One region of the Nonomuraea sp. NPDC003201 genome, then DNA from elsewhere that is predicted to be linked to it. Evidence: riboswitches for the same ligand, from Rfam matches in the RefSeq annotation. Region 1 holds a riboswitch; each other region holds the start of a gene.

Region 1 (8,613 bases):
GAAGGTGACGGTGCCGCAGGTGGCGCAGCTGGTGCCCAGGAGGAAGACGCCGTCCTCGTCGATGGCGAACCAGCCCTCGATCGCTAACGTCATGCCGCCAGTATCGCACAAGCGCTTGCTAGGGTAACGACTCGCCGACGTCCCTTCTGTCCTTTTGGGGGAGGGAGGGTCGGGTTGGGGGTCAGGGGCGGCGTTTGCGGTGGCGGACGAGGATGCGGGCGGACATCGCCGCGGCGAGCATCACCATGCCCGCCACCACCGGCCCCCGGGAGGCGGGCGGTGGGCCGTCGCCGAAGTACGGGCCGGGGTGGGCGAGGCCGGCGCCGGGCGGGTCCAGGCGGGCGGCCTCCCTCAGGGCGAGCAGGGCGTTGGCCACCCCGTGCCCGTAGGCGGGGCTGTGGCCGTCGGCCGGCTGCAGCCTGGTGCCGAGCTCGATGGCCGTCCGTACGTGGTAGGGCGACATGTCGGGATACGCGGACTTGATCAGGGCCGCCACGCCCGCCACCATGGCCGCCGCCGAGCTGGTGCCGTCGCTCACCACGTAGGAGTCGCGCGCGTCGGCCGTGACGATCTCGGTGCCCGGCGCGACCACCGACAGGTAGTCCTGCCTGTTGGAGAACGCGGCCACCCTGAGCTCCCGGTCCACCGCCCCCACGGCCATCACCCCGGGATAGGCGGCGGGGAAGTTCTTCCTGTTGGCCGTGCCGCCGTCGTTGCCCGACGAGGCCACCAGCACGGCGCCGCGCGCGATCGCGTACTGGATGGCCTCCTCCTCCGAGGGCGAGCCCTCCCACGCGCCGCTGCCGCCGCCCAGCGACATGCTGATCACGCCGGCCCCGTGGTCGACCGCGTACCGGATGCCCTTGGCCAGCGCGTCGCGCCCGCCGGCGCGCTGCTGCTCGCGCAGCGGGTCGCCGTTCTCCAGCGTGACCCGGATGGACAGCACCCTGGCCGCGGGCGCCACCCCGATCACGCCGCCCTTGTGCTCGTCGCCGTGGCCGCGCCCGGCGATCAGGCTGGCCATGGCGGTCCCGTGCCGCCCCCAGAGGCCCTTGGCGGTCCCGGTCAGGTCGGGGCCCTGGATCACGGCGCCCTCCAGGTCGGGGTGGCGGCCGTTCACGCCGGTGTCGAGCACGGCGACGATCACGCCCTCGCCCCTGCTCGACCGCCACGCCTCGGGCAGCCGCATCGCGGCGAGCTGCCACTGTCCCGCCCGGGCGGCCTCGCCCACGTCGTCGGTGGCGCTCGCCGGAACGGTTCCCACCACCAGCGCGGTGACGAGGAAGGCGACGGCGAGCCTGCTCATCGGGTGAGCGTCCGGTGCAACTCGGTGGCGAGCTGCCGCGCCGTGGCGCGCAGCCGGGGCGCGAGGCGGTCACCCGGCTGGTACGGCCGGCCGTCGGCGTACCCGGCGGCCGTCGCCACCACGTAGCGCTCGTCGGACCTGAGCACCACCCCGGTGAAGTACTGCCGCTCGCCGAAGCGCTCGGCCGGCCCCCGGGGAAAGGCCACCGGCCGCACGGTCGCGGGCCGTCCCACGCGGAAGTAGTCGCGTCCGGGCGTGTCGAGCACGGCGATGCCCACGGTGGCGACGAACGTCTGCGTGCTGTCGGCGTACGTGGCGCGCAGGGCCACGCGGCAGCCGCGCCGGACGGCGGCGGGCTGGAACGCCGTCCGGCAGGGCGCCTCGGGGGCGACCCCGGCCAGCTCGTACGTGACCCGCGCCCCCGACGGGCTGACCCCGGGCAGGGTCGCGGGGAAGATCTGCGCGACGGGCCACGCGTGCCAGCGCTCTGACACGGGCGGCTCCGGCGCGGGCCAGATCGCGGACATTATGGAGAGCAGCACGATGGACAGCTGGTACAACGTCGACCTCTGGAGGGGAGGGGAGGGACGCCCGCGCGTTGCATTCTGACACGTGCCCGCTGATTCATTCCGACGCTTCGGTAAACAGACCGATACGCGGAGTAATTCCGATCTGTGTGCCTTCGTCCTATGGAGTAGGGGAGAGTCGGACATGTGCGCCAGGTGGGAGCCCCAGCCGCTGCGCTGCGTCACCGGAATTGACCGCGATCGCGATCAGCCCCGCCGAGTCCGCGAACGCCACCAGCTCCCCCGGCGGCACCGCCGCGAACGTCTCCCGGTAGGGCAGCGAGAGCTGCCGCCGGCCCAGCCAGACCCCCAGCGTGTCGCCCACCCGCACGCCCAGCGCGTGCAGGTCCCCGACCGCGATCGAGAGCTGGGTGTTGCCGTAGCGGTCGACCGAGACGACCTCGCCCTCCACCGAGCCCTCACGCAGCAGCGTGGTCGGCGCCGGCAGCGTCACCAGCCTGCCGATCGGCACCTCGGGCCCCAGGTCCGACGGTCTCAGCCCGCCGCACAGCCGCCCCGCGACCGGCGAGAAGACGTCGCGCCCGTGGAAGGTGGGGGAGACCGGCCGCAGGAAGTGCTCCTCGTTGCTGATCGCGTAGGCGGCCTCGGCGCCGCCGCTGGCGTGCACGGCCCACGACAGCAGCCCGTTGTCGGGCCCGATGAACACCCGCCCGCCCGCCTCGACGGCCACCGCCCGCCGGGCGCCGCCCGCGCTGGGATCGACCGCGCCGATATGGATGCCCGCAGGAAGGTACGGAATGGTCTGGGCGAGAATCGCCGCGCCACGCCGTACGTCACCTGCGGGGATCAGGTGGCACACGTCGATCACCCGCGCCTCGGGGGCGATTCCGGCGATCACTCCGTGACACGCCGCCACATAGCCGTCTTCGAGTCCGTAGTCGGTGAGGAGCGTGATTACTGAGGTCACATTTCGTGACTGTACGTCTCTCAATACGTCGTGAACAGCCGCACTTCGCACATTACGATTGGCCACGGGCCGCGTGCGTGCGGAGTCGTCGCACGCACCTTTCCCGAGGAGGACACCATGGGAGCACCGCTCAGCGGTGACAATGCTGCCCAGGAGACGTCCGGCCAACCCCTCTCAGAACGCGATCTCGAACTCCTCGCCTTCGAACGCCAATGGTGGCGCTACGCGGGCGCGAAGGAGCAGGCCATCAAGGAGAGCTTCGGGTTCTCCGCCACGCGCTACTACCAGTTGCTCGGTGAGCTGATCGACCGGCCGGAGGCGCTGGAGCACGATCCCATGCTGGTCAAGCGGCTGCGCAGGTTACGGTCCACCCGTCAGCGTGACCGCGCCGCCAGGAGACTCGGCATGCGTCCCTGACGGCTGGGTACGGCAGCCGCGTGAGGAACATCCCTGGAATGAAAGCGATCTTGGACGACCCGGCGGGCGCCGTGATCGGGCTCGACTTCGACGGAACCCTGTCGCCGATCGTGCCCGATCCCGCCGAGGCCGTGATCCATCCGAAGGCGCCGGAGGTGCTGGCCGAGCTCGGCGCCCACGTCCTGGCGGTGGCCATCGTGACCGGCCGGCCGCCGGCCACCGCGCTGGAGCTCGGGCCGGGCCTGGCCGACGTGCCCCGGCTGGTCGTGCTCGGCCACTACGGCTTCGAGCGCTGGGAGGCCGGGCAGATCTCCGGCCCCCCGCCGCCTCCGGGCGTGCTCGAGGCCGAGGCCGAGCTGCAGCTGCTGCTCGAGTCGCTGGGCCTGCGCGACGTCACCATCGAGGACAAGGGCCGGGCCGTCGCCGTGCACACCAGGCGCAGCTCCGACCCGGAAGGCGCGCTGGCCAGGCTGCGCGAGCCGCTGGCCGAGCTGGCCGGCAAGCGCGGCCTGGTGGTCGAGCCGGGGCGCTTCGTGCTGGAGCTGCGGCCGCCGGGCATGGACAAGGGGCAGGCGCTCAGCCTGTTCCTGGCGGAGCGGGCCGCCAGGTCCGTCATGTTCGTGGGCGACGATCTCGGCGACCTGGCCGCGTTCGAGGCCGTACGCCTCTCGGGCCTGCCCGGCGTGACCGTGTGCAGCGGCTCCGCGGAGGTCACCGAGCTGGCCGAGCGGGCCGACATCGTGGTGGACGGGCCCGACGGCGTCGTCGCGCTGCTGGAGGAGCTTGTGGCGGCTTTCAGCCGTTCGTGATTGAGCTGCAAGTCGCGCTCCCTAGGGTCGGGCGCATGCACAAGCGACACCTCGCCGCCGTGGCCGTGGCCGCGGCCACCCTCCTCGCGACCTCCCTGCCCGCGCACGCCGCACCCGCCCAGGCGGTCAAGCTGCGCAAGGGCCTGACCCTGTACATCCCGATCAAGTGGGTGGTCCACCGCTTCGGCGACGATGTCCAGATCGTGACCGGCAAGTGCGGCAAGCCCATGGGCTGGGGGACGCCCGAGTGCGACGCCTTCTACGTCCTCGGCCCCTCGTCCATCAAGCGCGGCGCCGAGGGGTTCGGCCCGTACACCGGCAAGCGGCCCTTCTACACGGCGAGCGACGTGCAGCCGTGCCCGTTCAACCGGAAGTGGGGCGAGGCCATCGGCCCGAAGGTCACCAGGGGCCTGCGCCAGGTCGGCGCGGGGCACAAGGCCGCCTACAACGCGTGGCAGTCGGAGTGCGTCAAGTATTCGGGCTCGACCACGAAGGTGCTGCTCCGCTTCACGCAGCGCGAGTGGTACCTGCCGCAGAGCAAGATCCTCATCGTGGACCAGTGGAACACGCCGGGGCTGGCCGACACGCTCAAGCACGCCGACTGGACCTGACCGAGGTCAGATCTCGGCCAGCGCGTCGAGCTGGGCCGCGAGCCACTTCTGCGGGGGCAGGGCGGTGGCCGCGGCGTGCAGCTTGTCGCGCCGCATGCGGCGCTCGTCCTCCGGCATGACGAGCGCGGCGTGCAGCGCGGCGGCCGTCCCGCTGATGTCGTACGGGTTCACCACGAGCGCGTGCGGGCCCAGCTCGGCCGCCGCCCCCGCCTCGCGCGAGAGCACGAGCGCGCACCTCGTGGACAGGATCGGGCCCTCCTTGGCGACCAGGTTCATCCCGTCGCGGATGGGGTTGACCAGCAGCACGTCGGCCATCCGGTACGCGGCCAGCGAACGCGGGTAGTCGTCGTTGACGTTGAGGATCAGCGGGTCCCAGTCCTCGGTGCCGTACTCGTCCTCGATCTCCTGCGCGCAGCGCAGCACCGACGCGGTGTATTCGCGGTATTCGGGCAGGTCGTGCCGGCTCGGGTAGGCGAACGCCAGGTGCACCACCTTGCCGTGCCACTCCGGGTGCGCGGCGAGGAACTCGCGGTAGGCCACCAGGCCGCGCACGATGTTCTTCGACAGCTCGGTGCGGTCGATGCGGACGATCAGCCGGCGGTCGCCCACCTGCTCCCTGAGCGCGGTCATGTGCGACTCGACGTCGGGCTCGACGGCGCGCTCCCACAGCGCGTCGCCGTCCACGCCGAGGCTGTGCACGCCGATGCGGGTGGTCCGGCCCTCGTGGGTGACGCTGCGGCCCACGCGGTCGACCTCCGCGCCCAGCAGCGCCTCGCAGCAGTCCATGAACGCCTGCGCCCACCTGTCGGCCAGGAATCCGGCGTGATCGGCCCCCAGGATGCCCTCCAGGACCTCTCCGACCACCTCGTCGGGCAGCAGCGAGAAGTATTCGGGGGGCGCCCACGGGGTGTGGCTGAAGTGGGCGATGCGCAGGTCCGGCCGCTCGGCGCGGAGCATCGCCGGGGTCAGCGTCAGGTGGTAGTCCTGCACCATGACGCGGGCGCCGTGGCCGGCCTCGTCGGCCAGCGCCAGCGCGAACGCGCCGTTGTAGTCGCGGTAGGACTCCCACTCGCGCTCGAACCTCGTGCCGAAGTTGGGCGAGTTCGGGATGTCGTAGAGCAGGTGGTTGACGAACCACAGGGTGGAGTTGGCCACGGCGTTGTAGGCGCGGTGGAAGGTGGCGGGCGGGATGTCGAGCATGCGCAGCGGGCCCGTGTCGTAGCCGGCGTGGTCGATGCGGCCGCCCGGCACCAGGCGCACGGCGCTGCGGTCGCCGTCGGACAGCGCCGCGCACACCCACAGCATGCCGTCCTTCCTGGCCACCTCGGACAGTGCCGAAACCAGGCCGCCGCCACCGCGTTTCATGGTCAGCTCGCCGTCGTCCGAGACGGTAAAGGAAACGGGCCCTCTGTTGGAGGCCACCAGGACGCTGTTCATCTACGCTCCCTTCGCCCATAGGATCCCAGCTATGGCGCTTGATGAGCTAACCGAGGAACTCGCCCGCTCGGCCGCAGGAGGAGATCATCGCGCACTTGGCGAGCTCCTGGCGCGGATCGAGCCGGATGTGATGCGGCACTGCGCCCGGATCCTCCCCTATCACCAGGATGCCGAGGAAGCCTCGCAGGACACGTTGCTGGCCGTGGCGCGCAACATCGGCCGGTTCGAGGGCCGGGCGCGGTTCAGCACCTGGTTGCACATCGTGACGGCCAACTGCGCGCGCACCACGTACAGGTCGCTCAAACGGCGCGCGGCCGAGCAGACCTCGGACGAGCTGCCCACGCAGAAGCCCGACGTGGCGCGGGTGAGCGTGATCGCGGGCTCCCGGCTCGACCTGCTCGACGCCATGGAGGCGCTGGAGGCCGACAAGCCCGACCTGGCGCAGGCGCTGGTGCTGCGCGACATCGTCCAGCTCGACTACAACGAGGTGGCCGAGCAGCTCGGCATTCCCCTGGGCACCGCCAAGTCGCGCATTCACCAGGCCCGCAAATACGTGCAGGGAGTGCTGGGTGATGATTATCGCTGAGACGCCACGTCTCGCATCTTGAGACGGGTGGCCATTTGGGCCCCACGGACGGGTAGAGTCCTTTTCAACAACTGAATATTGCTCATCCAGAGGGGTGGAGGGACCGGCCCTGCGAAGCCCCGGCAACCCTCCCGGTTTGAGACTCGCGACCTGGCGAGGCCGACCGGGACAAGGTGCCAATTCCGGTCTGCGGTCAAGGTGGCCGCAGGCGAAGATGAGGGAAGGCCTCGCTTCATGTCGCTCGACTTTGGTCCTGCTGTCGGTCTGTCCTGCCGCGAGTGCGGCACGCGTTACCCGCTCGGTCCGAGCTTCGCGTGTCTGGAGTGTTTCGGGCCGCTCGAAGCGGCCTATTCCTTCGGTACGGTGACCCGCTCCGACATCGAGTCGGGTCCCGCCAACATCTGGCGTTACCGGTCGCTGCTCCCGGTGCCGGTTGACGTCGCGAGTAAGCCCAATATGAACCCGGGTTGGACCAAACTGGTCAAGGCCGGAAACCTCGGACGCGCACTCGGTCTCAAGAACCTGTACGTGAAGGACGACTCGGGCAACCCCACCCATTCCTTCAAGGACCGGGTCGTCGCCATCGCCGTCGAGGCGGCGCGTAACTTCGGCTTCCACACCCTTTCCTGCTCCTCCACGGGCAACCTCGCGGGCGCGGTCACCGCGGCGGCGGCGCGCGCCGGGCTCGAGGCGTGCGTGTTCATCCCGGCCAACCTCGAAGCGGCCAAGATCGCCATGGCTCGCGTGTTCGGCGGCAAGCTGATCGGGATCGAAGGCACGTATGACGAGGTCAACCGGTTCTGCTCCGAGCTGATCGGCGACCCGCTGGGTGACAAGTGGGGGTTCGTCAACGTCAACCTGCGGCCCTACTACGCCGAGGGCTCCAAGACGCTCGCGTACGAGATCGCCGAGCAGCTCGGGTGGCGGTTGCCCGAGCAGATCGTCATCCCCATCGCCTCCGGCTCGCAGCTCACCAAGATCGACAAGGGCTTCCGCGAGCTGGTCCAGCTGGGGCTGGTCGAGGACACGCCGTACAAGATCTTCGGAGCGCAGGCGGCCGGGTGCTCGCCGGTCTCCACCGCGTACAAGGCGGGGCACGACGTCGTCCAGCCGGTCAAGCCCGACACCATCGCCAAGTCGCTGGCCATCGGCAACCCGGCCGACGGACCGTACGTGCTCGACATCGCCCGGCGCACCGGCGGGGCCGTCGAGGACGTCACGGACGCCGAGATCGTGGCCGCGATCAAGCTCCTGGCCTCGACGGAGGGCGTCTTCGCCGAGACCGCGGGAGGGGTGACCGTGGGCGTGCTGAAGAAGCTCGCCGAGAGCGGGCGGCTCGACCCCGAGGCCGAGACCGTGGTCCTCAACACCGGCGACGGGCTCAAGACACTCGACGCGATCAGCGACGACGCCCAGCCCACGGCCGTGATCCGGCCCTCCCTCGACGCGTTCCGCGCGACTGTCTGACAACCAGGAAAGGCGAGTTTAACCATGAGCGTTTCGGTGCGGATTCCCACCATTCTGCGCACCTACACCGGGGGCAACGCCGAAGTCAGTGGTGAGGGCGCGACTCTTCGTGACGTGCTTGCCAAGCTCGACTCGGACTACCCGGGGATCGGCGCGAGAATTCTGGATGAATCGGGCAAGATTCGTCGTTTTGTCAACGTTTACGTTGGGGAAGAGGACGTCCGTTTCGCCGACGGGCTCGACACTCCGGCACCTGAGGGCACTCAGATCTCAATCATCCCGGCGGTTGCCGGCGGCTGAGTGCTATAGATCACACGTGTGGAAGGCGCCCCTAGTGGGCGCCTTCTCCATTTCCAGGGCAAATGAAACGTTGAAGCGCCTTCGTTGCGAAGAAATGCGTCGTTTGCAGATTGACTCTGTTGCCAAACCCCGTGCCACAGGTATGGTCGAGGGCGATCGTCTGGCTGATTTTCCCTTAAGTCCGGC
Region 2 (8,613 bases), on a different contig from region 1:
CCAGATCGCCGACGCTCTCATGCGGGTTCTGGAGCCGCGCGGAGTCATCGTGGTGGTCGAGGCCGAGCATCTGTGCATGACGATGCGCGGCGTACGCAAACCGGGCGCCAAGACCGTCACCTCGGCGGTTCGCGGCGATTTCCGCACGAGCGACAAGACCCGATCTGAGGCGATGGCGCTGATCCTGGGTCGTTGATGACCGAACGGGGACCCACGATGTCAACATGTGTGGGGGAGCGCCTAGGCTTGGCCCATGACTAGCGTGCCCATCAGCGTGCCGGGAGGTGCGGATCGGTGCCTTGTCATGGGTGTGGTCAATGTGACCCCCGATTCGTTCTCCGACGGCGGCCTGTGGTTCGACGAGGCGGCCGCCATCCAGCATGGCCTTGAGCTGGTTCAGGAGGGGGCCGACCTGGTCGACGTGGGCGGCGAGTCCACCCGTCCGGGCGCGGCCAGGGTGTCCCTGGAGGAGGAGCTGGCCAGGGTCGTCCCCGTGATCAGGGCACTCCACGCCGAGGGAGTGGCGGTCAGCGTCGACACGATGCGGGCCGAGGTGGCCAAGGCCGCGGTCGAGGCGGGGGCGCGGCTGGTCAACGACGTGAGCGGTGGTCTCGCCGACCCGGAGATGCCGCGCGTGGTGGCCGCGACCGGCGTCCCGTACGTCGTGATGCACTGGCGCGGCCACAGTCATGACATGGACAACCGCGCGGTCTACGCCGACGTGGTCACCGAGGTCCGCGAGGAGCTCGGCAAGCGGGTCGACCTGGTCCTGGCCGAAGGCGTCACGGAGCAGCAGATCGTGCTCGACCCCGGCCTGGGCTTCGCCAAGAACGCCGAGCACAACTGGGCACTGCTGGCCGGGATCCCCCAGCTGGCCGAGCTCGGCTACCCATTGCTCATCGGAGCGTCGCGCAAGCGCTTCCTCGGGCGCCTGCTGGCGGGTCCTGACGGCACACCCCGGCCGTTCAGCCGCAGCGACGCCGCGACGCTGGCCGTGACCGCACTGGCCGCCCAGGCGGGCGCCTGGTGCGTACGCGTCCACGAGGTGGGTCCCAACGCCGATGCCGTACGCGTGGCAGCCGCATGGAAGAGAGCCGGAGCCAACACATGAGCGTCGACACCGTCGCGATCGAGACGATCAACCAGGAGTTCTACGCCGCGATCGAGAACGCGGATCTCGACAAGATGACCGAGATCTGGGCCGAGGACACCGCCGACGACCAGGTGAGCTGCGTGCACCCGGGCTGGACCCTGCTCAGCGGCAGGTCCGAGGTGCTGCGGTCGTGGGCCCTGATCATGGCCAACACCACCTATATCCAGTTCGTGCTGACCGACGTCGACACGACCGTGCTGGGCGATGTGGCCGTGCTCACCTGCGTCGAGAACATCCTCACCGCCGGCGAGGAGGGTGAGTCCAGCTTCGCCGCGGGCAAGGTGGTGGCCAGTAACGTCTACATCCGCACCTCGCAGGGCTGGCGGCTGTGGATGCACCACGGTTCGCCGGTGCTCCAGGGAGATGACGACGAGGAGGAGGAAGGCGAGCTTGAGCCCTGATCGCATCGCTCTCAAGGGCCTGCGGGCCAGGGGGAGGCACGGCGTGCTCCCTGCCGAGCGGGAGCTCGGGCAGGAGTTCGTCGTGGACGCGACGTTGTTCCTCGACACCGCGCCGGCCGCGGCCGGCGACGACCTCACCAAGACCGTCCATTACGGAGAGCTGGCCGAGGCGCTGGTCAAGGTCGTGGAGGGCGAGCCGGTCGCGTTGATAGAGACGCTCGCGCAGCGGCTGGCCGACGTGTGCCTGGCCAGTGAGCTGGTGCGTAGGGTCGAGGTGAGCGTGCACAAACCGGCGGCGCCCATCCCGCTGCCGTTCGACGACGTGGTCGTGACCATTGAGCGGAGCCGCGTATGAAAGTCGTCCTCGCTCTCGGCAGCAATCTGGGGCCCCGGTTCCAGACGTTGCAAGGCGCCGTGGACACCCTGTTCGACGCCCCAGGGCTGGAGTTCGTCCAGGCGTCGCCGGTCTACGAGACCGACCCTGTGGGCGGTCCGCCGGGACAGAAGCCGTATCTCAACGCGATCGTGATCGCGGAGACCAGCCTGCAGCCGCGCACGCTCCTGGAGCGGGCACAGAGCGTGGAGAACGCCTTCGGGCGGGTGCGCGCCGAGCGCTGGGGGCCGCGTACGCTCGACGTCGACCTGATCGTGGTGGGCGACACGATCTGCGACGAGCCGGAGCTGACGCTGCCGCATCCGCTCGCTCACGAGCGCGCGTTCGTGCTCGTGCCGTGGGCGAAGGCCGACCCCGACGCGGTGGTGCCCGGGCGCGGCCGGGTGGCGGAGCTGCTGGCGGGCATCGACCAGCAGGGGGTACGCCTGCGCGACGACCTGAAGCTGCAGAGGCCCGATTGAAGCCCACCCATCCGGGCCGCCTGGTCGGCATCATCGCTGTTGTCGCGCTGATCGCGTGGGCGGCGGTCAGGCCCTTCTATTCAGACCTGCCCCTGATGCCGTGGACGGCGATCCCGACCGTGCTGCTGCTGGCCATCGGCGAGGGTTACAGCGCCTGGGTGACCAAGGCCAGGATCGCCAGGAAGCCGGGCACCAAGCCGGTGGAGCCGCTGTCGGTGGCCCGGCTGGCCGCGCTGGCCAAGGCGTCGGCGTACGCGGGGGCGGTGTTCGGCGGGTTGTTCGCCGGGTTCGGGCTCTACACGGTGCAGATCCTGGACCGGGAGACGCCACGGGCGGAGTTCTTCGTCGCGGCGGGGTCGTTCGTGGCCTGCGTGGCGCTGATCTGCGCCGCCCTCTACCTGGAGCACGCCTGCCGGATCCCCAAGGACCAGGACGAGCACAAACCGGACTAAGACGAGCGCCTGCCGCGCTTATGGCCTCCACTTGGCGGAGGCGGCTCGGTCGCCTTGGAGCGCCTTCCCTCGTCGCTCTGGTCGCTGCGCTTCCGGCGCTCCTCAGTCCGGGCGACGGCGCTCCCTCGCGAAGAGGTAGATGACCGGGGCGGTGCAGATCAGCGGGCCGAGGATGGCGATCGGGCGCTCCAGCCACCATTTCAGGTCCGGCGGGATCTCGGTGCCCAGGCTGCCGAAGAGCCACCACGACAGGCCCAGCGCGATGGCCATCCCGGTCGTGTGGAAGAGGAAGAGCGGCAGCGAGTACCGGTTGATGAACTCGTTCACCCGTCGCCAGCCCGGACGCTCCAGCACCCGCTCCATCGACGGCCGCAGCACCTCCACCAGCCCGACCTGGAACAGCAGCAGGGCGACGATCACGAACGTGGGCGGCGCCATGTTCGACCACTTGTCGCCCGGAACGCCCACCATCGAGCCCGGGTAGATGCCCGAATAGACGAGGCCGAACAGGGCGAACAGCCCCGTCCAGAGCACCGCGATGTCATAACGCCTGGGCAGGATGACGATCCGGTCGTAGAAGAACCCGGCCTGGTGGGCGAGCCCCCAGACGATGATCATGTTGAGCCAGCCGACCCAGTCGACCCCGTACCGGAAGCGCACCACGTCCACCACCAGCGACGCGCCGCCGAGCCAGATCAGCGTCAGCACGTCGTAGCGGCGGTGCAGCCAGAGCGCCACGGGCAGCAGCGCGATCAGGACGAGGTAGACGCCCAGGAACCACAGCGGGCTGAGCACCAGCAGCACCACCCGCCACATCCAGTCGACCTGGAACGTGTACGTCACGACCGCCCCGATGGCGATCCACACCCCGGAAAGGAACAGGGCGGGTAATGCCAGCGCGCGGATGCGCCGCCAGACGAACGAGCCGATGCCGACGCCGCGTTCCTTGGCCCGCTCCCAGGACAGCAGGTGCACGTGGCCGCCGACGTAGAAGAACAGCGGCAGCACCTGCAGCAGCCAGGTCAGGATCCACAGCCCCGAGGTGAAGCCCAGCGGGCTGGTGGGCTCGGGGCCGCTCGGCTTCCACTCCAGGATGGTGAACGCCCAGTGCCAGACCACCACGACGCACAGGCTCAGGGCGCGGAGCCAGTCGACGTACTTGTCGCGCTCGACTTTCACTTGTCGATGTCACCCACGACGAAGAACATCGAGCCGAGGATGGCCACCATGTCGGCGACCAGGTGGCCGGGCAGCATCTCCCGCAGCACCTGGACGTTGCTGTACGAGGCCGAGCGCAGCTTGAGCCGCCACGGGGTCTTGTCGCCCTTGGAGACCAGGTAGTAGCCGTTGATGCCGAGAGGGTTCTCGGTCCACGCGTACGTGTGGCCCTCCGGCACCTTGAGCACCTTCGGCAGGCGCTGGTTGATCGGCCCGGGTGGCAGCGAGCGCAGCCGCGAGACGCAGGCGTCGGCCAGGTCGAGCGAGACCTTGAGCTGGTCGAACAGCACCTCGAACCGGGAGTGGCAGTCGCCGGCCTGCCGCGTGACGACCTTCACGGGCAGCTCGGGGTAGGCGAGGTACGGGTCGTCGCGGCGCAGGTCGAAGTCCACGCCGGAGGCCCTGGCGATGGGGCCGCTGACGCCGTACTGCATGATCTGCTCGCGGGAGAGCACGCCGACGCCCCTGGTGCGGGCGATGAAGATCTCGTTGTGCAGGATGAGGTTCTCGATGTCGGGCACCCGGCGGCGGGTCTCCGCGACGGCCTCCGACACCCGGTCGAGCCAGCCGAGCGGCAGGTCCTCCTTGAGGCCCCCGACCCGGTTGAACATGTAGTGCATGCGGCCGCCGGAGATCTCCTCCATGACCGCCTGGATGCGCTCGCGCTCGTTGAACGAGTAGAACAGCGGCGTGATCGCGCCGAGCTCCAGCGGATAGGAGCCGAGGAACATCAGGTGGTTGAGCACCCGGTTGAGCTCGGCCAGCAGCGTGCGCGCCCACACGGCCCGGACCGGGGGCTCCATGCCGAGCAGGCGTTCGGCGGCCAGCACCACGCCCAGCTCGTTCGCGAACCCCGACAGCCAGTCGTGCCTGTTGGCCAGCATGATGATCTGACGGTAGTCGCGGACCTCGAACAGCTTCTCCGCGCCCCGGTGCATGTAGCCGATGATCGGCTCGGCGGCGGTGATGCGTTCGCCGTCGAGCGTCAGCCTGAGCCGGAGCACCCCGTGGGTCGACGGGTGCTGCGGGCCGATGTTGAGGATCATGTCCTCGGTGGCCAGCTCTTTTGCACCCGCGCCGATCCCGACCACACGTTCCGTCATATGGCAATGCTGCCACCGCGCCGGTTGCTGGGCCAGGGCGGGGCCGGGTCAAGGAATGGTACGGAAACGCATCCCTAACTCGGACACGGGGAGGAATACAAGGAACCGGGGGGAGATAACACCATGAAGAGAGTTGTGTTTGATGTCGCGGCGTTGATCGCACGGGTGGTGACCGGCGTGATCTTCTTGGTCCACGGCGCGCAGAAGTGGGAGGGCGGCCTTGCGGCCACGGGGCAGGCGTTCAAGGGGATGGGGATCCCGATGCCGGAGCTCGCCGCCATGTTCGCGACCGTCGTCGAGATGGCGGGCGGCATTTTCCTGATCCTGGGCCTGCTGGTGCGCCTGGTGGGGCTGGTGTTGCTGATCAACATGCTGGGCGCCATCACGTACGTGCACGCGGGGCACGGGGTGCTGTCCAGCGCCGGCGGCTGGGAGCTGCCCGGCGCGCTCGGGTCACTGGCCCTGTTGTTCCTGGCGCTGGGGGGCGGCCGGATCGGGATCGACGGGATCTTCGCCGCGATGTTCCGCCGGCGCTCGGAACGCCGGGCCGCCGAGGAGGAAAGCGCCGCGCGGCCACAGCGTCCGGAGCCGTCGAACGTCACGACCAGGCCCGCCGGCCTCACGACGCCCGCCGAGGCGCCTCGGGTGCCCAGGCAGCCGACCGAGCACCGGGCCGGCGGGGTCAACGACGACGACATGAGGGACATCGACGCCCTGGTCTCCGACGAGCCGCCGCCGCACCGCAAGCCGCCGAACCGCTCCGACGCCGTCTAGCGGCCGACTCAGCGATTCACGAGGTCCCGCACGGCCTCGACCAACCGGTCCACGTGCTCCTGCGTGGAGCCGATGCCGATGGAGGCCCGCACCGCGGAGGCGGTGCCGTCCTCACATCCGCCGTCGGCCTCGCCAAGAAGGTGCCGGACGAACGGGTGCGCGCAGAACTTGCCGTCGCGCACCCCGATGCCGTACTCGCCGGACAGCGCCTCGGCCACCTCGCGGGCCGAGTAGCCGGCCACGGTGAACGACACGATGCCGACGCGCGGGTGGTCGTCCCCCCACAGCGACAGCTCCCGTACGCCCTCGATCGAGGCCAGCCCCGACCGCAGGCGCGCGATCAGCCGCTCCTCCTCCCGCACCAGCGCGGTCCAGCCGGTGGCCGTCAGCGCGTCGCAGGCGGCGGCCAGGGCGATGGCGCCCAGCACGTTCGGGGTGCCCGCCTCGTGCCGCGGCTCCGGGTCGTCGTGCCACTCGGTGTCGTCGCCCACGGAGCGCACCGCGCCGCCGCCCTTGAGGTACGGCTCGCCGTCCGCGAGCCAGTCCCGCCGCCCGACCAGCACCCCGGCGCCGAACGGCGCGTACAGCTTGTGCCCGGAGAAGGCCACGTAGTCCAGGTCGAGCGCGGTCAGGTTGAGCCGCCGGTGCGGTACGAGCTGGGCGGCGTCCACCAGGATGCGGGCGCCGTGCCGGTGCGCGACGTGGGCCAGGGCGGCGATGGGCCAGAGCTCGCCGGTGACGTTGGAGGCGGCGGTGACCACGAGCAGCTTGGGGCCGTCGATGCCGGCCAGGGCCGCGTCGGCGGCGCGGACGGCCTCGCCGGGGAAGGCGGGCGGCGCCAGCCGTACGGACTTCTCCCAGGGGAGGAGAGAGGCGTGGTGCTCGGTGTCGAAGACCACGGTGGTCGTGCCGGCGGGCAGGCAGCGGGCCAGGAGGTTCGTGGCGTCGGTGGTGTTGCGGGTGAAGATCACGGCGTCGTCCGGGCGGGCCCCGACGAACGCCCGCACCGTGTGGCGGGCCTGCTCGTAGCGGGCGGTGGTGAGCTGCGAGGCGTAGCCCGCGCCCCGGTGGACGCTGGAGTAGGCCGGGAGCGCGGCGGTGACGGCGGCGCTGACCGGCTCGAGACAGGGGGCGCTGGCGGCGTAGTCGAGGTTGGCGTAGCCGACGAGCCTGCCGCCCTTGACCGGCACCTCGAGATCGGCACCGAGCACGGCGGGGATCGGCCTGCTCGTGGCGACCGGAACGGCCTCGGCCTCGGCGGCGCGAGCGGGGACGGAGCTGAAGATCGTCAACGTGGACACGGCACATCTCCCTCAGGGTCATCGGACCCCTGGAAGCAGCCACGGAGCCCGCGCTTGCCCGCCACACTTCGTGACGGACCAGGTCTTCACCCGGGGCACCCCGCCGCGGACGCGAGGGTTGCCGGCCAGCTAGCCGGGGCTTGTCGCTGGCACTCATGACCTACGGCGGAGACTATAACCCAATCCCCTCCATCGATCGCAAGTCGGTGAACTTATCCGGCGGCTGACTCGTTGCTACCGGAAATCCCGCTCATGTGTCATGGAGGTGCGTAAATGTTGGACTGGGTAACCGACCCGCAGATCTGGATCGGTTTCTTCACCCTGGTCGCCCTGGAGATCGTGCTGGGGATCGACAACATCATCTTCATCTCCATCCTGGCCGGGAAACTACCTCCCGAACAACGGGACAGAGCCCGGGTGCTGGGTCTGGGGGCGGCCCTGATCACCCGGCTGCTCCTGCTGCTCGCCCTGTCGTGGGTGGTGCAGCTCACCGAGCCGCTGTTCGCCGTCTTCGGTCACGAAATATCGGGACGCGACCTGATCCTGCTGCTCGGCGGCCTGTTCCTGCTGGGCAAGAGCGTCACCGAGATCGGCCACAGCATGGACGGCCCCGTGGGCAAGGACGGCAAGAAGGCCGCGGCCGCCTCCTTCGCCTCGGTGATCATCCAGATCATGGTGCTGGACATCGTGTTCTCGCTCGACTCCGTCATCACCGCCGTCGGCATGGTCGACACGCTCGGCGTGATGATCGCGGCGGTCGTGGTGGCGGTGCTGGTGATGCTGTTCGCCTCGGGACCGATCAGCAGGTTCGTGGACCGGCACCCGAGCATCAAGATGCTGGCGCTGTCGTTCCTCGTGCTGATCGGCGTGGTGCTCATCGCCGAGGGCTTCGGCCAGCACATCCCCAAGGGCTACATCTACTTCGCGATGGCGTTCTCGCTGGTCGTCGAGCTGCTGAACATCCGGATGCGGAGCAAGCGGGCGGTGCCACAGGAGGATCCCACTCCATAAGATGAAATAGTGCGATTTGACCCTTGGGATCCGGATTTCGTGGCGCATCCGTACCGGGTGTACGACGAGCTGAGGCGCGAGGCGCCGGTCAGCTACTTCGAGCCGACGAACCAGTGGCTGATCTCACGTCATGCCGACGTGAACGCCCTGCTCAGGGACCGCCGCCTGGGGCGGTCCCACCTCCACGTGGCCACCAACGAGGAGTTCGGGAGGCCGGCGGAGCCGGAGTTCCAGGAGCCGTTCTGGCGGGTGATCAGGGCGGGCATGCTCGACGTGGAGCCGCCGGTGCACACCAGGCTGCGCCGGCTGGTCTCCAAGGCGTTCACGCCGCGGATGGTCGAGTCG
Region 3 (5,457 bases), on a different contig from region 1:
GACGAGGCCCGAGACCTCGTCCGGCCGCAGGTCCGCGCGGGCGAGGAGGGCCGCCAGCCCGTCCGCGACCGCCAGGGACGGGTCGGCGGGCGTGCTCGGCTCCTTGTGGTGCACCACGAGGCCGCGGTCCGGTACGGAGGCCACGAGGTCGGTGAACGTCCCCCCGACGTCGATGCCGATCCGCGCGCCGGTCGCGGTCGCCGTACCCGTGCTTGTCATAGGGCCTCCGAAATGCGAGCGAATCGGTCCGCGACCACCATCACCACCACGCTCGCCGCCATGAGCAGCGTGGACACCGCGGCCATCGACGGGTCGAGCTGGTACTGCACGGCCGAGAAGATGCGCAGCGGCACCGTCGTGGTGTTCGCGCCCGCCACCAGGGCCGTGACGGCGACCTCGCCGAGCGAGGTGACGGCGGCGAGGACCGCGCCCGCGAGGATGCCGGGCCGCAGCAGCGGCAGCGTCACCGTGAGGAACACCCGGACCCGCCCGGCGCCCAGGCTCAGGGCGGCCCGCTCCAGCGCCGGGTCGAGCTGCGCGGCGCTCACCATGACCGCCCGCACCACGAACGGCAGCGCCACCAGCGAGTGCGCCAGCCACAGCCCGGTCACCGAGTTGACGAGGCCGACGCCGTGGAAGTAGTAGAGCAGGCCGAGCGCGACGATGATCTCCGGGACCATCAGCGGCGACAGCGCGAACCCCTGCAGCAGCCGCCGGCCGGGGAACGACCCCCGCGACAGCCCATACGCCGCCGGCGTCCCGATGACCACCGTCGTCGGCACCACCAGGAGCACCAGCAGGCCGCTCAGCCGGAACGAGACCTGCCAGTCGGGCGAGCCGAGCACCTCGGCGTACCAGCGCAGCGACAGCCCCGACGGCGGGAACGCCATCGAGCCCGCCCGGTTGAACGAGCTCGTCACCAGCACGACCAGCGGCGCGATCAGGAACAGCAACACCAGCGCCGCCAGGGCCGCGGCCACCAGCCGCACGATCCTGTCGTAGCCCCGCTCACCCATGAAGGCGCCTCTCCCAGATCCGGAACACGCCCGCCAGCAGCCCCGTGGACACGACGGTCAGCGCCAGCAGCGCGAAGCTCAGCGCCGCCGCCACCGGGTAGTCGAACACCGTCGTCACCTGGTCGTAGACCCGGATGCCGGTCAGCGGCTGGGTCACCCCGCCGACCAGCAGCGGCGTGATGTAGATGCCCATGGCCAGCGCGAAGACGATGAGGGCGCCGGTGACCGCGCCGGGCAGGCTGAGCGGGACCGTGACCCGCAGGAACGTCCTGACCGGCCCGGCTCCGAGCGTCTGCGAGGCCCGGTGCAGGTTGCGGTCCAGCCCGCCGAGCGCCGTCGTGAGCGGGATGATCGCGAACGGCAGCAGCACGTGCGTCACCGCGACCACGACGGCCGGGTAGCTGGTGAGCAGCTGGGCGGGCTGCTCACGCAGCCCGGAGGCGACGAGCGCCCGGTTGACGAGCCCGTTGCCGGACAGCAGCACGACCCATCCGTAGGTGCGTACGACCACGCTGGTCAGCAGGGGCGAGATCACGATGACGAACAGCAGGGTCCGCACGACGCCGGGCCGCCGGCGGGCCAGGAAATACGCGGCCGGGTACGCCAGCGCCACGCACAGCACCGCCACCAGGAGCGCGGTGGCCAGGGTCCGCAGCAGGGAACTGTAGAAGTACGGCTCGGTCAACACCCGGGCGTACTGCCCGAAGGTGAATCCTGGCAGCGCCGCGTTGAAGGCGTCGACAGGGCTGAAGCTGAGCCGCAGCAGCCCTACGAGGGGGACCAGGAACAGGGCGGCCAGGAAGGCGACGAGCGGCAGGATGTACGGCAGGCCCGCCCAGCGGCGTGTCACGGCGACTCCGTTTCCAGGAGGATGACGTCGGCCGGATCCCAGCGCGCGAGCACGGACGTGCCCGCGCTGGGCGGATCTCCGGCGCCGGTGTCGGCGACCCGCACGCTCAGGGTTCGCCCGTCGGCCAGCCGCACCTCCACGTGCCAGGCGTCCCCGGCGAAGGCCCGATACCCCACCGTCCCGGCCACGCCGCCCGTAGCTGGGCCGGCCTCTGGGCCCGGTGTGGCCAGGCGGATGCGTTCGGGGCGGACGGCGACGACGGCGCGCCCGCCCGGCCGCAGCGACAGCGGGCCGCACTCGACGACGATCCCGCCGGAGTCCAGCGCGCCCGAGCCGGTCACCGTGCCCTCCAGGACGTTGGCCGCGCCGATGAACTGCGCCACGAACCGGGTCGCCGGCCGCCGGTAGACCTCGTCGGGGCTGCCGAGCTGCTCGACCCGGCCGCCGTTCATGACGGCCACCCGGTCCGACAGCGCGAGCGCCTCCTCCTGGTCGTGCGTGACGAAGACCATGGTGGTGCCGATGCGCCGCTGGATGGCGCGCAGCTCCACCCGCATCTCCCTGCGCAGCTTGGCGTCCAGGTTGGACAGCGGCTCGTCCAGCAGCAGCACGGCGGGCCGGATGGCCAGGGCGCGGGCGAGGGCGACCCGCTGCTGCTGCCCGCCGGACAACTGGCGGGGCCGCCGACCGGCGTACCCCTCCAGGCCGACCAGGCTCAGCGCCTCCCGCACCCGCTCGTCCCGCTCCCGCCGGCCGAGCCGGCGCACGCGCAGCCCGTACGCCACGTTGGCGGCCACGGTCATGTGCGGGAAGAGCGCGTAGTTCTGGAACACCATGCCCAGACCCCGCCGGTACGGGGGCCGCCGGGTCACGTCGGAGCCGTCGATCACGATCCGCCCGGCCGTGGGCTGGACGAACCCGGCGACGCAGTTGAGCAGCGTCGTCTTGCCGCAGCCGCTGGGCCCGAGGATCGACAGGAACTCGCCCTTGCGGATCGACAGCCGGTCCAGGTCGAGCACGCGCGCGCCGTCGTACCCGGCGGCGAGCCCCTCGATCTCGACGTGCCCGCCGCCTTCTTCCGGGGTCAGCCGAAGATCTGGTTCCACCGCTGCTGCCATTCGTTCAGCTTCGGGGTGGCGACCGCGTAGTCCACCCAGATGAACTTCTTGAAGACGTCGGGACCGTGCTTCACCTTCTGCTCGAACGGCTCGCTGTAGGAGATCGAGTCGTTGCCGGCGGCGTACCAGGTGCCCTCGGCGAACGGCTTCTGGTTCTGCGCGGCCGTCAGGTGGTCCAGGAACTTGATCGCCAGGCCGCCCTTCTGCGTCCCCGCGGCGATGAAGTACGAGGTCAGCGCGCCGACGGGGCCGGACTTGGGGTAGGTGAAGCCGATCGGGGAGCCGGCCTGGGCCATGGCGAAGGCGCGGCCGTCCCAGAAGGGCATGATCCAGGCGTCGCCGTTCTCGATGACGGTGGCGGCGTTGCCCGCGTTGGCGGGGAAGGAGGACACGCAGCCTTTCAGCGTCGCGAGCCTGTCGAACGCCTTGTCCACGGCGGCCGGGTCGGACAGCGTGCCGCCCTGGGAGGTGACCAGGGCGGAGAAGAACTCCAGGCCGGGGTTGTAGGTGAGCGGCGGGAGGGCGACGTGGCCGCAGTACTGCTTGTCGAAGATGTCCGCCCAGTCCGCGGGCGGCGTCTTGATCTTGTCGGTGCGGTAGAGGAGGCCGGTGGAGCCGGTGGTCAGCGGCACGCCGTACTGCTTGCCGTCGTACGCGGACTTGCCGGCGAGCACCGGGTCCAGCTCCTTGAAGTGCGCCAGTTTGTCGGTGGCCAGCGGCTGGAGCAGCCCGGCGGAGGCCGCGGGCAGCGACGCGTCCGGGGTGAACGCGATGACGTCGAACGGCGGGTTCTTGCCGCCGGCCGCGCGCAGCTTGGTGAGCCATTCGGCGTTCGCGCCGTAGACGAGGTTCACCTTGGCGCCGGTGTCGCGTTCGAACGGCTCCACGAACGACTTCTTGAACAGCTCTCCCCACGCGCCCGCGAACGCGGTCACCGTGAGCTCCTGCTTCGCCGCGCCGCCAGTGGAGCCGCCGGTAGAACCGCCAGTGGAGCCGCCAGTGTCGACGCCGCCGCAGGCCGTGACCGCCAGCGCGACCACCATGCCCAGTCCCGCGAGGCGAGTGAATCCGCCCTTCATCTTTCCCATTCCTTTTCGAGTTCCTCTTCGAGCGGCCGGCCAAGGGCGCAGGGCAGCACGACTCGACATCCGCGCTTGCCGCGAGCAGCACCGTTCGGCTCGACGACCGTGTCATCACCCGGGGCACCCCGCCGCGGTGGGAGGGTTGCCGTCCAGCAAGCCGGGGCTTCGCACTGGACTCGTGACATAAGCGACTATATCAGTAGGATTTGCATGAATAGGACACAGGGGGATGGATCAGCCGTTGATCAGGGCGTCGCCGAGGGGCGTGCGCGCGTACAGGACGCCGCGGCCGACGCGGGTGCCCGCGATCAGGCCCGTCCTGCGCAGCGCCGCCAGATGGCCGCCCGTGGTGCCCAGGCTCTGCCCGAGCAGGGCCGCGAGCTGGGTGGTGGTGGCGGGCGCGGCCAGCTCGGCGAGGATGCGGGCGCGGCTGCGGCCGATCAGGGCCGACAGGTCGGCGTCGGCCGCGGCGGGCGGGGCCGCGGCGCCCCTCGCGGGGTAGATCATCGCGTACGGCCAGGCGTCCTCCAGGTAGGCGCCGACGGCGGTCGTGAACGCCGACGGCAGGAAGAGCAGCCCCTTGCCGCCGAGCCGACGCAGCCCGTGGAGGCTGGTCAGCTCGACCTCGATCTGCCCCCGGGGCCGCCAGTGGACCTGCGGGCTGAGGTCCTCCAGCGCCGCCGCCCAGCCGTAGGCGGCCAGCCGTCCCGCCCGATGGGCGACGTCGCGCTGCAGGATCGCGCGGAAGCGCGGCCACTCGTGGGAGACGACCTCCGTCCAGAGCGCCCCGTACGCGTCGGCGAACCGCTCCACCACCCGCGGTCCCGCCAGCAGCTCCCTGACCCCGCCCGCCGCCGGCCGCCCGGCGAGCGCCCGGGCGATCTCCGCGTGCGCCTGCTCCAGCGGCGTCCTGCGCATGGCGGCCAGCTCCGCCTCGAACGGCACGTCCACCGCCGTCGGCGGCGGGGCGATGAAGGCGACGTTCGTGCCGCGCCGGTTGCCGCTGATCGCGTCCGCGGCCCGCAGCACGGGGTGGACGCGTTCGAGCTCCCGGTACGTGCCCCGCCACCGAGCGGCCCACCGGCCGTGGACGCCCGCCTCCAGCCGGCCCGCCAGCACCCACTGCGCGTGCATGGTCTCGATCAGCGGTGAGATCGCGAACCTGGTGGCCACCAGGTCCTGCGGGGTGACCTCGATTCTTACGGGCACCTTTCGGTTATATCCGAAAGAGTCGCCAGTTCGCCGGTCCGGTCCGCACCATCGTGGACGTGAATGGCGCGACGTTCGGCGAGGTGTTCGCCGTCAAGGAGTTCCGGGTCCTGTTCGGCAGCTTCGCGCTGCTGGTCGGCGGGGACTCGATCAAGATGCTGGCCCTGTCCGTGCTGGTCTAT
Region 4 (8,613 bases), on a different contig from region 1:
CACAGGCACCCAGTCTCCCAGAGGCAGGACCGCCCACACAGCCGAGAAGCAAGAACAGCCTCACCTCATGGTGGGCGGGTGCCACGTCCCGAAGTCCCACTCCTCGATCTCGCAGACACCCTCTGGATACGCCTGCCTCGCAACCTGCCGCATCGATCAAGGCACTTTTGCATTGTTACCAACAGTTATGGGCATATAGCTCTCCGTATCGCTAATAGGCCGTCTTGTCCGAAAGATGCCTATTTTGTCGGGGAGTGGAGGCATCGACGATGCGGAACGGCCGAACCATACTCGTCAGTACGTTCACGGCTACACTGCTGCTGACCGCAGGCTGCACCTCGGGTGGCTCGAACCCACCACCGCCCGCCGGCCCGCAGGAGCGGGCCCTCGCAGCCAAGCTGTCGATCACCCCGGCGAACGGCACGAAGAAGGTGCCCCCGGACGCCGGGGTCAGCGTCAAGGCCACCAACGGCAAGGTCACCAAGCTGACCGTCGCCGACGCCAAGGGGCATGAGGTACGCGGAACTCTTGGTGCGAACGGGACGTGGCACCCCACGTGGCCGCTGCAGCCCTCGACCGCGTACACGGTGAGCGCGCAGGCGACCGGCACGGACGGCAAGCCCGTCACCGCGCGGGCCACGTTCACCACGCTCAAGCCGAAGCGAGTGCTGGAGAGCGGCATGTCCCCGCTGGACGGCGAGAAGGTCGGCGTCGGCATGCCCGTCCAGCTCCTTCTGTCGCGCCCCGTGACCGCCAGGAGCGACCGGGCCGCGGTCGAGAAGTCGCTCGAGGTACGGATGTCGAAGCCGGTCGAGGGCGCGTGGAGCTGGGTGAGCGACCGCGAGGTCCAGTTCAGGCCGCGCGAGTACTGGCCGGTCGGCGAGAAGGTCACGGTGGTCGCGCACCTGGCCGGACTGCGGGCGGGCCGGGACCTGTGGGGCACCAGGGACCGCAGCCTGACGTTCACCGTCGGCGACGAGCACATCACCAAGATCCGCAATGCCACCCACCGGGCGGTCGTGCGGGAGAACGGCAAGGTCGTCAAGGCCATCCCGGTCAGCCTGGGCAAGAAGGGCGACGAGAGCTGGTCCGGCGTCATGATCGCCCAGGAGAAGGCCGCGTCGACCCTCATGGACTCGGCCACCATCGGCAGGCCCGGCGAGTACTACGCCCATACCAAGTGGAATGTCCGGATGACCTACAGCGGCATGTTCTTCCATGCCGCCCCCTGGTCGACCGGCGCGCAGGGCAACAGCAACGTCAGCCACGGCTGCGTGAACGCCAGCATGGCCAACGCCCGCTGGTTCTACAACTTCACGCAGCGGGGAGACATCATCGAGGTCACGGGGACGTCGCGGAAGCTCGAGTTCGGCAACGGGCCGACGCCGTGGGCGAAGTCATGGGATGACTGGCTCGCGGACAGCGCCCTCGGCAAGTCGATCAACGCCTAGAGTTAGCCGCTGGTGGTGAGCACTCCCGACGCCTGGCCGCCATGAGTCTTAAGGCCAGACCGTGCCAGGTGTGTCCACCTCTCACACTTCCCACATTGGGTGCGACTCTTCCAGAGAGCTCATCTGCCCCGTTCAAGCGCCGTCTATGGAAGGCGAATTGACGGTGTCCGTCTGTGCGGGCAGGATCTCGACTCGGTAGTTCATCCAGAGGATCTGAGGGACCTGGCCCTGTGACGGTCCGGCAACCTCCCCAGCGGGCAATCCGCGGGAAAGGTGCCAATGCCAGGAACGATGAGGGAGAGCTGATGAGCGTGCGGCTTGATGTTCCTGTCCTTTCCGGCGATCTGGTGCGGTTGGAGCCGCTGGCGATGCGGCACGCGGCGGATCTCGCGGAGGCGGCCGAGGAGGATCGGTCGTCCTACGATTTCACGCTGGTGCCTCGCGCTCGCGAGATACCGGACTACCTGGCGGCCCAGCTCGCCCGCGACGGGCTGACCCCATTCGCGCAGGTTCGGCTCACCGACGGCAAGGCGGTGGGATGCACCGGCCTGTGGGATCCTCGCAGGTGGCCGGACCGGCCGGACCTGCGCGCGATCGAGATCGGCTTCACCTGGCTGGCCGCCTCGGCACAGGGCACCGGGATCAATGCCGAGGCGAAGCTGTTGCTGCTGTCTTACGCGTTCGACGTGCTCGGCGTCGCCCGCGTCGACCTGAAGACCGACGCCCGCAACCATCGCTGCCGCCGGGCCTTGGAACGACTCGGCATCCCCTTCGAGGGCGTGCTGCGCGCCTGGTCCATGTCATGGGCGCACGGCGAGGAGGGCAAGGTCCGCGACTCGGCCATGTTCGCAGTGGTCGCCACCGAATGGCCTACCGTCAAACAGGTACTGCAAGCCCGCCTCACCGCCGTGAGCTCCCGTTCGCCGGCCCTCTGAGATGGGTGCGGTGAGGCGCCCCTGAGCACCTGAACACGACCTGTCAGTAAGTTCGGCCCCACCAGCCTGGCCACCCGGTGGCGGGGCTCGACCCGTGCCTGACCCATCACGCCGCCTTGTCACGGGGTCCGGAGTGGACCCCGCGACACGAGGTTGACATCCCATCAAGCAGCGTCGAGCGCTGCGGTGATCTTGCGGGTCATCTCGGCCAGGGTGGGGCTGGGCCGGCCCTGGTGGGTACGGGCGGCTGCTTCGAGGGCGACGCTGACGGTGCTGCGGAAGTTGTCGGCCTCGGCCGGATCCTGCTGCTTGAGCAGGCTCATGGATGCGGTCAGGGCCGGCAGCACCAGGTCGGCCAGGTCGGCGACGGACTTGCCGTACTTCACTCCCTTGGGCGCCTTGGTGAGCACGTGCCCGACCAGGCCGGTCGCGGAGGTCAGGGCGATGGAGCCTTCGGCGGCGACCTTGTGGGCCGAGCCGGCGGCACCAGCGGCGGACATCAGGGAGACGGCACCCCACGCGGCGGTCCGCAGGGTGAGCTTGTCCTGGTCGGAAAGGGTGATGGACATGGTGGCGTACTCCCTTGGCTCTGTTATGAAATGGGCTTCCACGAGAGGCGGGGGCGAGCTGGGCGTGCCCCGGTTCGCGCTCTGTGCATTCACTGTCGCCGACCGCTCTGATACCGGGCGGTTGGCGTGCTGACACGGCGGCTGACACCGGCACAGCATCCGACCCGATCGCCCCCGGGACACTGCCTGCCGCGCTCCTACGGGCGCAAGAAGGCCCAGACCGCGGAACGGCTCAAGGCTAGGAACAGGTGGACCGATCATGATCTGGCCTTCACCACGAAGCTTGGCGGCCCCGATCGAGCGCACGGAGGACCGAAATCAGCGGAAGTCCATCCTCAAGCAGGCCGTCGTACGGGACGCCCATGCCAACACTGCCCTCCTCATCGAGCAAGGCGTTCAGGAAATCCTCGGCCACATCCGTGTGACCACCACCGGGCGCGCCACACCCTCCAGATGAAAGACGCCCTCTGGGGTCTCCCTGATCAGTGGCGGTCAAGGTCCTCGATCGCCAGCACGACGGCTGTGATGAGAAACCCCAGCCCCACGCCCACCAGCGCGATCACCGCTGTGGTCGCATCGCCCCCTGTTCCGGTGAGAACGACCCAGCCGGCCACAACGAGGAACAACCAGCCGAGAAGGACGAGACTACGAGCACCACTACGGCGAGTTCCGCTGCTGCGCTTCAACGACCATCCTTCGGTTGGGTGAGGCTACGGATGATGTTCCATGCATCTTCGCTCAGGAAAGATCCAATGCATGCGCCCTTCCAGGAACACGGGGCGAGCAGCTCTCGGTGACGGTGGTGTTGCTGTGGGCCGACCAGACCGAGATGACCTATGAGGCGTGCCCGAGCCGGAGAGCAGCGAGACGAAGCTGCGCCATATCTCGCCGAGTGTCTGCAACCCGCTGCCCATAGAAGATCGAAAAAGGCCCTCTCCCCAACTACGGGAGAGGGCCTTTCACCTGCGGAGGATCGGGGATTTGAACCCCGGATGGGCGGTAAACCCAAACCGCATTAGCAGCTCTGGGCGTGGCCGTTCAGGACAGTTCCCCCTGGACCAATGCCACCACGCGGTCTTCCCCGAACGAGCTGAAACCACCGTGAACTGCAACCCAAACTGCAACCCCAGCCTGTCTGAGCAGCAGGCAGTCGCCGTTCAGTACCTGTGTTTCGCCGACTCCTGCTCGCCGATCTCTCGTCAGCCACTATCCCTGGTGGAGCGCAGCGGTCGTCGGGAATCGAACCCGCGCTGTCGCCGGACGCGCCAATCAGCAACGTCAACTGCGCCCGTCAACGGGCAACATGCGGTCGGCGCCGCCTCGATTACAGCACCCGCCTGCCCTCACCTCCATCTGATCTCCACCAACACGCAGCACGGCGAGCCAGATCTTTTCGGCAGTCACTTAATCCGGAATTCGGATGTTCAGTGACATGTATTGCGGAAATTGACTACATCGCTGTGCTGCCTGCTCGCCTGGCGTAGAGTTGAGCAGTTCATACCGGCCTCACTGGAGGCACCATCGCGAAGGACGGTTCAGTTGTGAGCCAGTCGAACGATTTCTTCATTACATATAACGGGAAGGATGAGGACTGGGCGACGTGGATCGCCGCGACGCTTGAGGCCGCCGGATACACAACGACTATTCAGGTATGGGATTTCCGCCCCGGGGACAACTTTATGGCAGCGATGGATCAAGCCTTGGCAACCTGCAGACGCACTCTTGGCGTACTCTCGTCCCACTATCTCACCTCTCTCTTCACCCGAGCGGAGTGGACAGCGGCCTATCGCCAGACATTGCTCGGGGAAACGCGCCGGTTCATTCCGATCAGGGTTGGCGAATGCGACGTGGCGCCGCTGCTCGGTCCGTTGGTCTACGTCGACCTGGTAGGCGCAGAGGAGAACGAGGCTCGCCATCGACTGCTAACCGGAGTCGCCGACTCAGCGAACCGGTCCCCGCGGGATCCCCGATTCCCAGGCACTACCAACCGTTGATCCCCCGTAGAAGCAGGCCAGGCGGCGGAGCACAGGAGATTCTTTGTCTGATACCGGATACACCAGACAATTTTTCATCAGTCATGCGGACGCCGACGTGCAGTGGGCGGAGTGGATCGCGTTCGAACTGGAAAACGCTGGCTACGGAGTAATCCTCAAGGCGTGGGATTTCCGGCCTGGGCATAACCTTCTCGACAAGATCGATGAGGCACTATCCGTCTGCCACCACACCCTCCACGTCATCTCCGCCAGGCATGACGCCGAGGTGGCCGCCCGCACCGCCGCTCAGTACCAAGGACTTCAGGGCAAAGAACGAGCCCTGATTCCCGTCCGGGTGGACGAGGCCGAAGACGATATTCCGCCATCGATAGGGGCACTCGTACCGATCGACCTCCGCAGCGTGGACGAGGATGAGGCCCGGCGCCGCCTGCTGGCCGCGGTGGAGGAGCGCGCGGAGCGGGTCCCACGAGCCGGCTTCCCTAACCGGCCCGCGAAGCAAGTTCGGTTCCCCGGGGCCGAGCAGGAGATCTGCCAACTTCGCGGACACCTCCCGGACCCTCGTTTTATTGGACGCGACGACATGATGGCGGATCTGTATCGCGCCCTACGAGCGGACCGACCGACCTCCGCTATCCAGGCGATCACCGGCCTGGGTGGGCTGGGCAAGACCCAGGTTGCCGTCGAATACGCTCTCCGACACGGCGGTGCGTACGACTTGGTGTGGTGGGTACGGGCCGAGGATCCGACCACATTGCGAGGAGACTACGCCGAGCTCGCCACTGAGTTGGATCTGCCGTTCGAAAAGGATGACCAGGCGATAGCAGCGCTTCGTCAGGCACTACGTCGCCGGAAAAACTGGCTGCTGATCTTCGACAACGCCGAGGACCCTGATGAGGTCTTGCCGCTGCTTCCAGAGAGACACACAGGACATGTGCTCATCACCTCCCGACGGTCGGAATGGCCCCATGCGGAACCCCGGAACCTGGATGTTCTCCCCGTCCCCGCCGCAGTGGAATATCTGCGGCAATGGGGAGGTATAGCCAGCACTAACACGGCAAGGGAATTGGCGGTAGCCCTGGGGTGCCTGCCTCTGGCGCTTGCACAGGCGGCGAGCGTCATCGCGGACGGAATGGCCGCCACCGACTACCTCAACCAACTCCACAAGCAGTCGCCAGAACTGTTCGTGCAGGGACGAACCGGAAACCATCAGGCGACCATCGCCTCCACATGGCGAGTATCCTTCGACCGCCTAGCCGACCAGTCCCCGGCCGCCGTGGCCCTGTTCCGCCTGGCCGCGTTCCTCGGGGCCGAGGCGATCCCACTGGACCGGATCGTTCCGGTATCGGGCTTGCCTGCCGAGTTGACCGAGGCGCTGGCGAACCCGTTCCTCCGTACTAGGGCCACTCAGGCCCTCCGGGAGTACTCCCTGGCAAAGACCGGTGACGGCCTCATGTCGATCCATCGAATGGTGCAAGCCGTCACCCGGTCCGAACTCGCTGCGGAAGAGCCCCGCTGGGCAGGATATGCGCTCGCGACAATGAGCACCGCGTTTCCCCATGAGGTACAGGATCCCCCGTCTTGGCCAACCTGCGAAACTATGCTCGCCCACGCTCTCGCAAGCGCACAACATACTCGACGGCTCCGCGTCGACATCACGGGAACGATCGACCTGCTGGACCGGGTCGCGCGATATCTCCTGGCCCGGGGACGGTCGGACCAGGCGACTGCGGTCGTCGAGGACGCTCTGACGTCGGCCAGGCAGCTTCCCGCTGACGCCCCCGAGTATCTCCGCTGCCGCAACACCCAGGGGCTGATCCTGCTGAGTCAAGGCGACCATCACGGGGCGCTGCAAGCGCAAGAGGAGGTCTACCAGGTTAGAATGCGGAAGCTCGGGGAGGACCATGTAGACACGCTGCGCGCTGGCCGAGATTTCGTTGAGGCCCTTTATATACGAGGTCAATGGACGCAGGCCACTCAATTGCAAAATCAGCTCGTCGAGGCATTCACCGCGGTCCTTGGTGCTGAGGACCTCGAGACGGTCACGGCTTCGGCCTACCAGGCAACTCTCCTCCATAGCGCCGGACAGTACCGACGAACTCGCATCCTAGAGGAGCGGGTACTGAAAACACGTCGCCGATTCCTCGGCGACGAACACCCGGACACCCTCAACGCGATCGCCAACCTCGCCACCACTCTCCACTCGCAAGGCGAGTACAACCGCGCCCGCACCCTCGAAGAACAGGTCCTCGACGCCCGCCGCCGGCTCCTCGGCGACGAACACCCGCACACCCTTAACGCGATCGCTAGCCTCGCCGCCACCCTCTACGCGCAAGGCGAGTACGACCGCGCCCGCACCCTCGAAGAACAGGTACTCGACGCCCGCCGCCGGCTCCTCGGCGACGAACACCCGCGCACCCTCGACGCGATCGCCAACTTCGCCACCACCCTCTACGCACAAGGCGAGTACAACCGCGCCCGCACCCTCGAAGAACAGGTCCTCGACGCCCGCCGCCGGCTCCTCGGCGACGAACACCCGCAAACCCTGAACTCGATCGCCAACCTCGCCACCACCCTCAACTCACAAGGCGAGCACGACCGCGCCCGCACCCTCCAAGAACAGGTCCTCGACGCCCGCCGCCAGTTCCTCGGCGACGAACACCCGCACACCCTCGACACGATCGCCAACCTCGCCGCCACCCTCAACTCACAAGGCGAGCACGACCGCGCCCGCACCCTCCAAGAACAGGTCCTCGACGCCCGCCGCCGGCTCCTCGGCGACGAACACCCGCAAACCCTCGACGCGATCGCCAACCTCGCCGCCACCCTCAACGCCCAAGGCGAGCACGACCGCGCCCGCACCCTCCAAGAACAGGTCCTCGACGCCCGCCGCCGGCTCCTCGGCGACGAACACCCGCGCACCCTCAACACGATCGCCAACCTCGCCACCACCCTCAACGCACAAGGCGAAACGGCGAAAGCGCACTCCCTACTCTTCAATGCCCTCACTACCAGTCAACGGGCCTACGGCAAGAAGAACACGGTCACGTCGCAGATTGCTTGGAAGCTGGTGTCTATCCTTGACTCGCCTCATGAAGCGAGCAGGAAGAGAACAATCGTCATTGAGAACCTCTCCTGGCTATCGAAGGAGCCGCCTAACCGGCTGAGCGGAGAGCAGAAGAGCATCAAGGATCGCATAAAGCAGTTCCTTTTTGGCGGAGGCAAACCAGCCAATCGCCGCCCGTCAAAACGCAAGAAATAGCCTGTGCGCGATGGGACCAATTGTGCTGAGCTTCACGCCGTCTCGTCCACAAGCGTCCGTCTGCTCGGGAGCCCGTTGATCCCAGGCACGTCCCGCGGCTTGCGGACCAGGATCGCCTCGACCACTGCTCCTCATTGAGGGGCAACCGCGTCGAGTGGTGAAGGTTGGCCACAGGGACGAATCTGCTGTGATCACCCTGTAAACACCGCGCCCAGAACCTGAGCATCGTGCGATGCGGTACCACTTGACTCGGTGGGCCGGGGCTGAGGAACGAGGCCTCGGACCGTCGATCGCCCCCAGCAATCTACGACGTCAGCCCCGCAGTGGCGATCGTGGGGGCTGCCTCCGTGCGACGGCGCGGCAACCCGGCAGAGCCGTTCGCTCAGTACGGCGATCGCGTGTGAT

Evidence for each region. Region 1 has a riboswitch for S-adenosylmethionine ahead of thrC (threonine synthase). Riboswitches for the same ligand answer to the same signal wherever they lie in the genome.
Region 2: it holds a riboswitch for S-adenosylmethionine, as region 1 does, so the genes downstream of both, ACWDX9_RS00955 (aminotransferase class V-fold PLP-dependent enzyme) here and thrC (threonine synthase) in region 1, are expected to answer to the same signal.
Region 3: it holds a riboswitch for S-adenosylmethionine, as region 1 does, so the genes downstream of both, ACWDX9_RS58225 (ABC transporter substrate-binding protein) here and thrC (threonine synthase) in region 1, are expected to answer to the same signal.
Region 4: it holds a riboswitch for S-adenosylmethionine, as region 1 does, so the genes downstream of both, ACWDX9_RS02920 (GNAT family N-acetyltransferase) here and thrC (threonine synthase) in region 1, are expected to answer to the same signal.

The regions. Positions count from the first base shown of each region.
Region 1 is NZ_JBSFTC010000123.1:11,964-20,576, reverse strand. It holds gene ACWDX9_RS33620 (Zn-ribbon domain-containing OB-fold protein) at 1-93, opposite strand, end outside; gene ACWDX9_RS33615 (S8 family serine peptidase) at 182-1,306, opposite strand; gene ACWDX9_RS33610 (hypothetical protein) at 1,303-1,848, opposite strand; gene ACWDX9_RS33605 (SAM hydrolase/SAM-dependent halogenase family protein) at 1,994-2,800, opposite strand; gene ACWDX9_RS33600 (DUF3263 domain-containing protein) at 2,918-3,217, shown strand; gene otsB (trehalose-phosphatase) at 3,256-4,026, shown strand; gene ACWDX9_RS33590 (hypothetical protein) at 4,062-4,637, shown strand; gene ACWDX9_RS33585 (alpha,alpha-trehalose-phosphate synthase (UDP-forming)) at 4,644-6,074, opposite strand; gene ACWDX9_RS33580 (RNA polymerase sigma factor) at 6,106-6,660, shown strand; SAM riboswitch class I at 6,740-6,881, shown strand; gene thrC (threonine synthase) at 6,895-8,127, shown strand; gene ACWDX9_RS33570 (MoaD/ThiS family protein) at 8,152-8,427, shown strand.
Region 2 is NZ_JBSFTC010000001.1:199,661-208,273, reverse strand. It holds gene folE (GTP cyclohydrolase I FolE) at 1-196, shown strand, start outside; gene folP (dihydropteroate synthase) at 305-1,111, shown strand; gene ACWDX9_RS00990 (nuclear transport factor 2 family protein) at 1,108-1,554, shown strand; gene folB (dihydroneopterin aldolase) at 1,544-1,909, shown strand; gene folK (2-amino-4-hydroxy-6-hydroxymethyldihydropteridine diphosphokinase) at 1,906-2,409, shown strand; gene ACWDX9_RS00975 (DUF3180 domain-containing protein) at 2,406-2,861, shown strand; gene ACWDX9_RS00970 (acyltransferase family protein) at 2,964-4,040, opposite strand; gene ACWDX9_RS00965 (NADH-quinone oxidoreductase subunit D) at 4,037-5,182, opposite strand; gene ACWDX9_RS00960 (DoxX family protein) at 5,306-5,956, shown strand; gene ACWDX9_RS00955 (aminotransferase class V-fold PLP-dependent enzyme) at 5,965-7,257, opposite strand; SAM riboswitch class IV at 7,303-7,418, opposite strand; gene ACWDX9_RS00950 (TerC family protein) at 7,531-8,268, shown strand; gene ACWDX9_RS00945 (cytochrome P450) at 8,278-8,613, shown strand, end outside.
Region 3 is NZ_JBSFTC010000473.1:286-5,742, forward strand. It holds partial or broken gene ACWDX9_RS58205 (hydantoinase/oxoprolinase N-terminal domain-containing protein) at 1-219, opposite strand, end outside; gene ACWDX9_RS58210 (ABC transporter permease) at 216-1,016, opposite strand; gene ACWDX9_RS58215 (ABC transporter permease) at 1,009-1,866, opposite strand; gene ACWDX9_RS58220 (ABC transporter ATP-binding protein) at 1,863-2,972, opposite strand; gene ACWDX9_RS58225 (ABC transporter substrate-binding protein) at 2,951-4,063, opposite strand; SAM riboswitch class IV at 4,130-4,250, opposite strand; gene ACWDX9_RS58230 (helix-turn-helix domain-containing protein) at 4,301-5,275, opposite strand; partial or broken gene ACWDX9_RS58235 (MFS transporter) at 5,335-5,457, shown strand, end outside.
Region 4 is NZ_JBSFTC010000003.1:80,065-88,677, reverse strand. It holds gene pyrE (orotate phosphoribosyltransferase) at 1-3, opposite strand, end outside; gene ACWDX9_RS02925 (L,D-transpeptidase) at 270-1,451, shown strand; SAM riboswitch class I at 1,649-1,749, shown strand; gene ACWDX9_RS02920 (GNAT family N-acetyltransferase) at 1,757-2,386, shown strand; gene ACWDX9_RS02915 (hypothetical protein) at 2,551-2,955, opposite strand; gene ACWDX9_RS02910 (hypothetical protein) at 3,438-3,641, opposite strand; gene ACWDX9_RS02905 (toll/interleukin-1 receptor domain-containing protein) at 4,497-4,949, shown strand; gene fxsT (FxSxx-COOH system tetratricopeptide repeat protein) at 4,993-8,208, shown strand.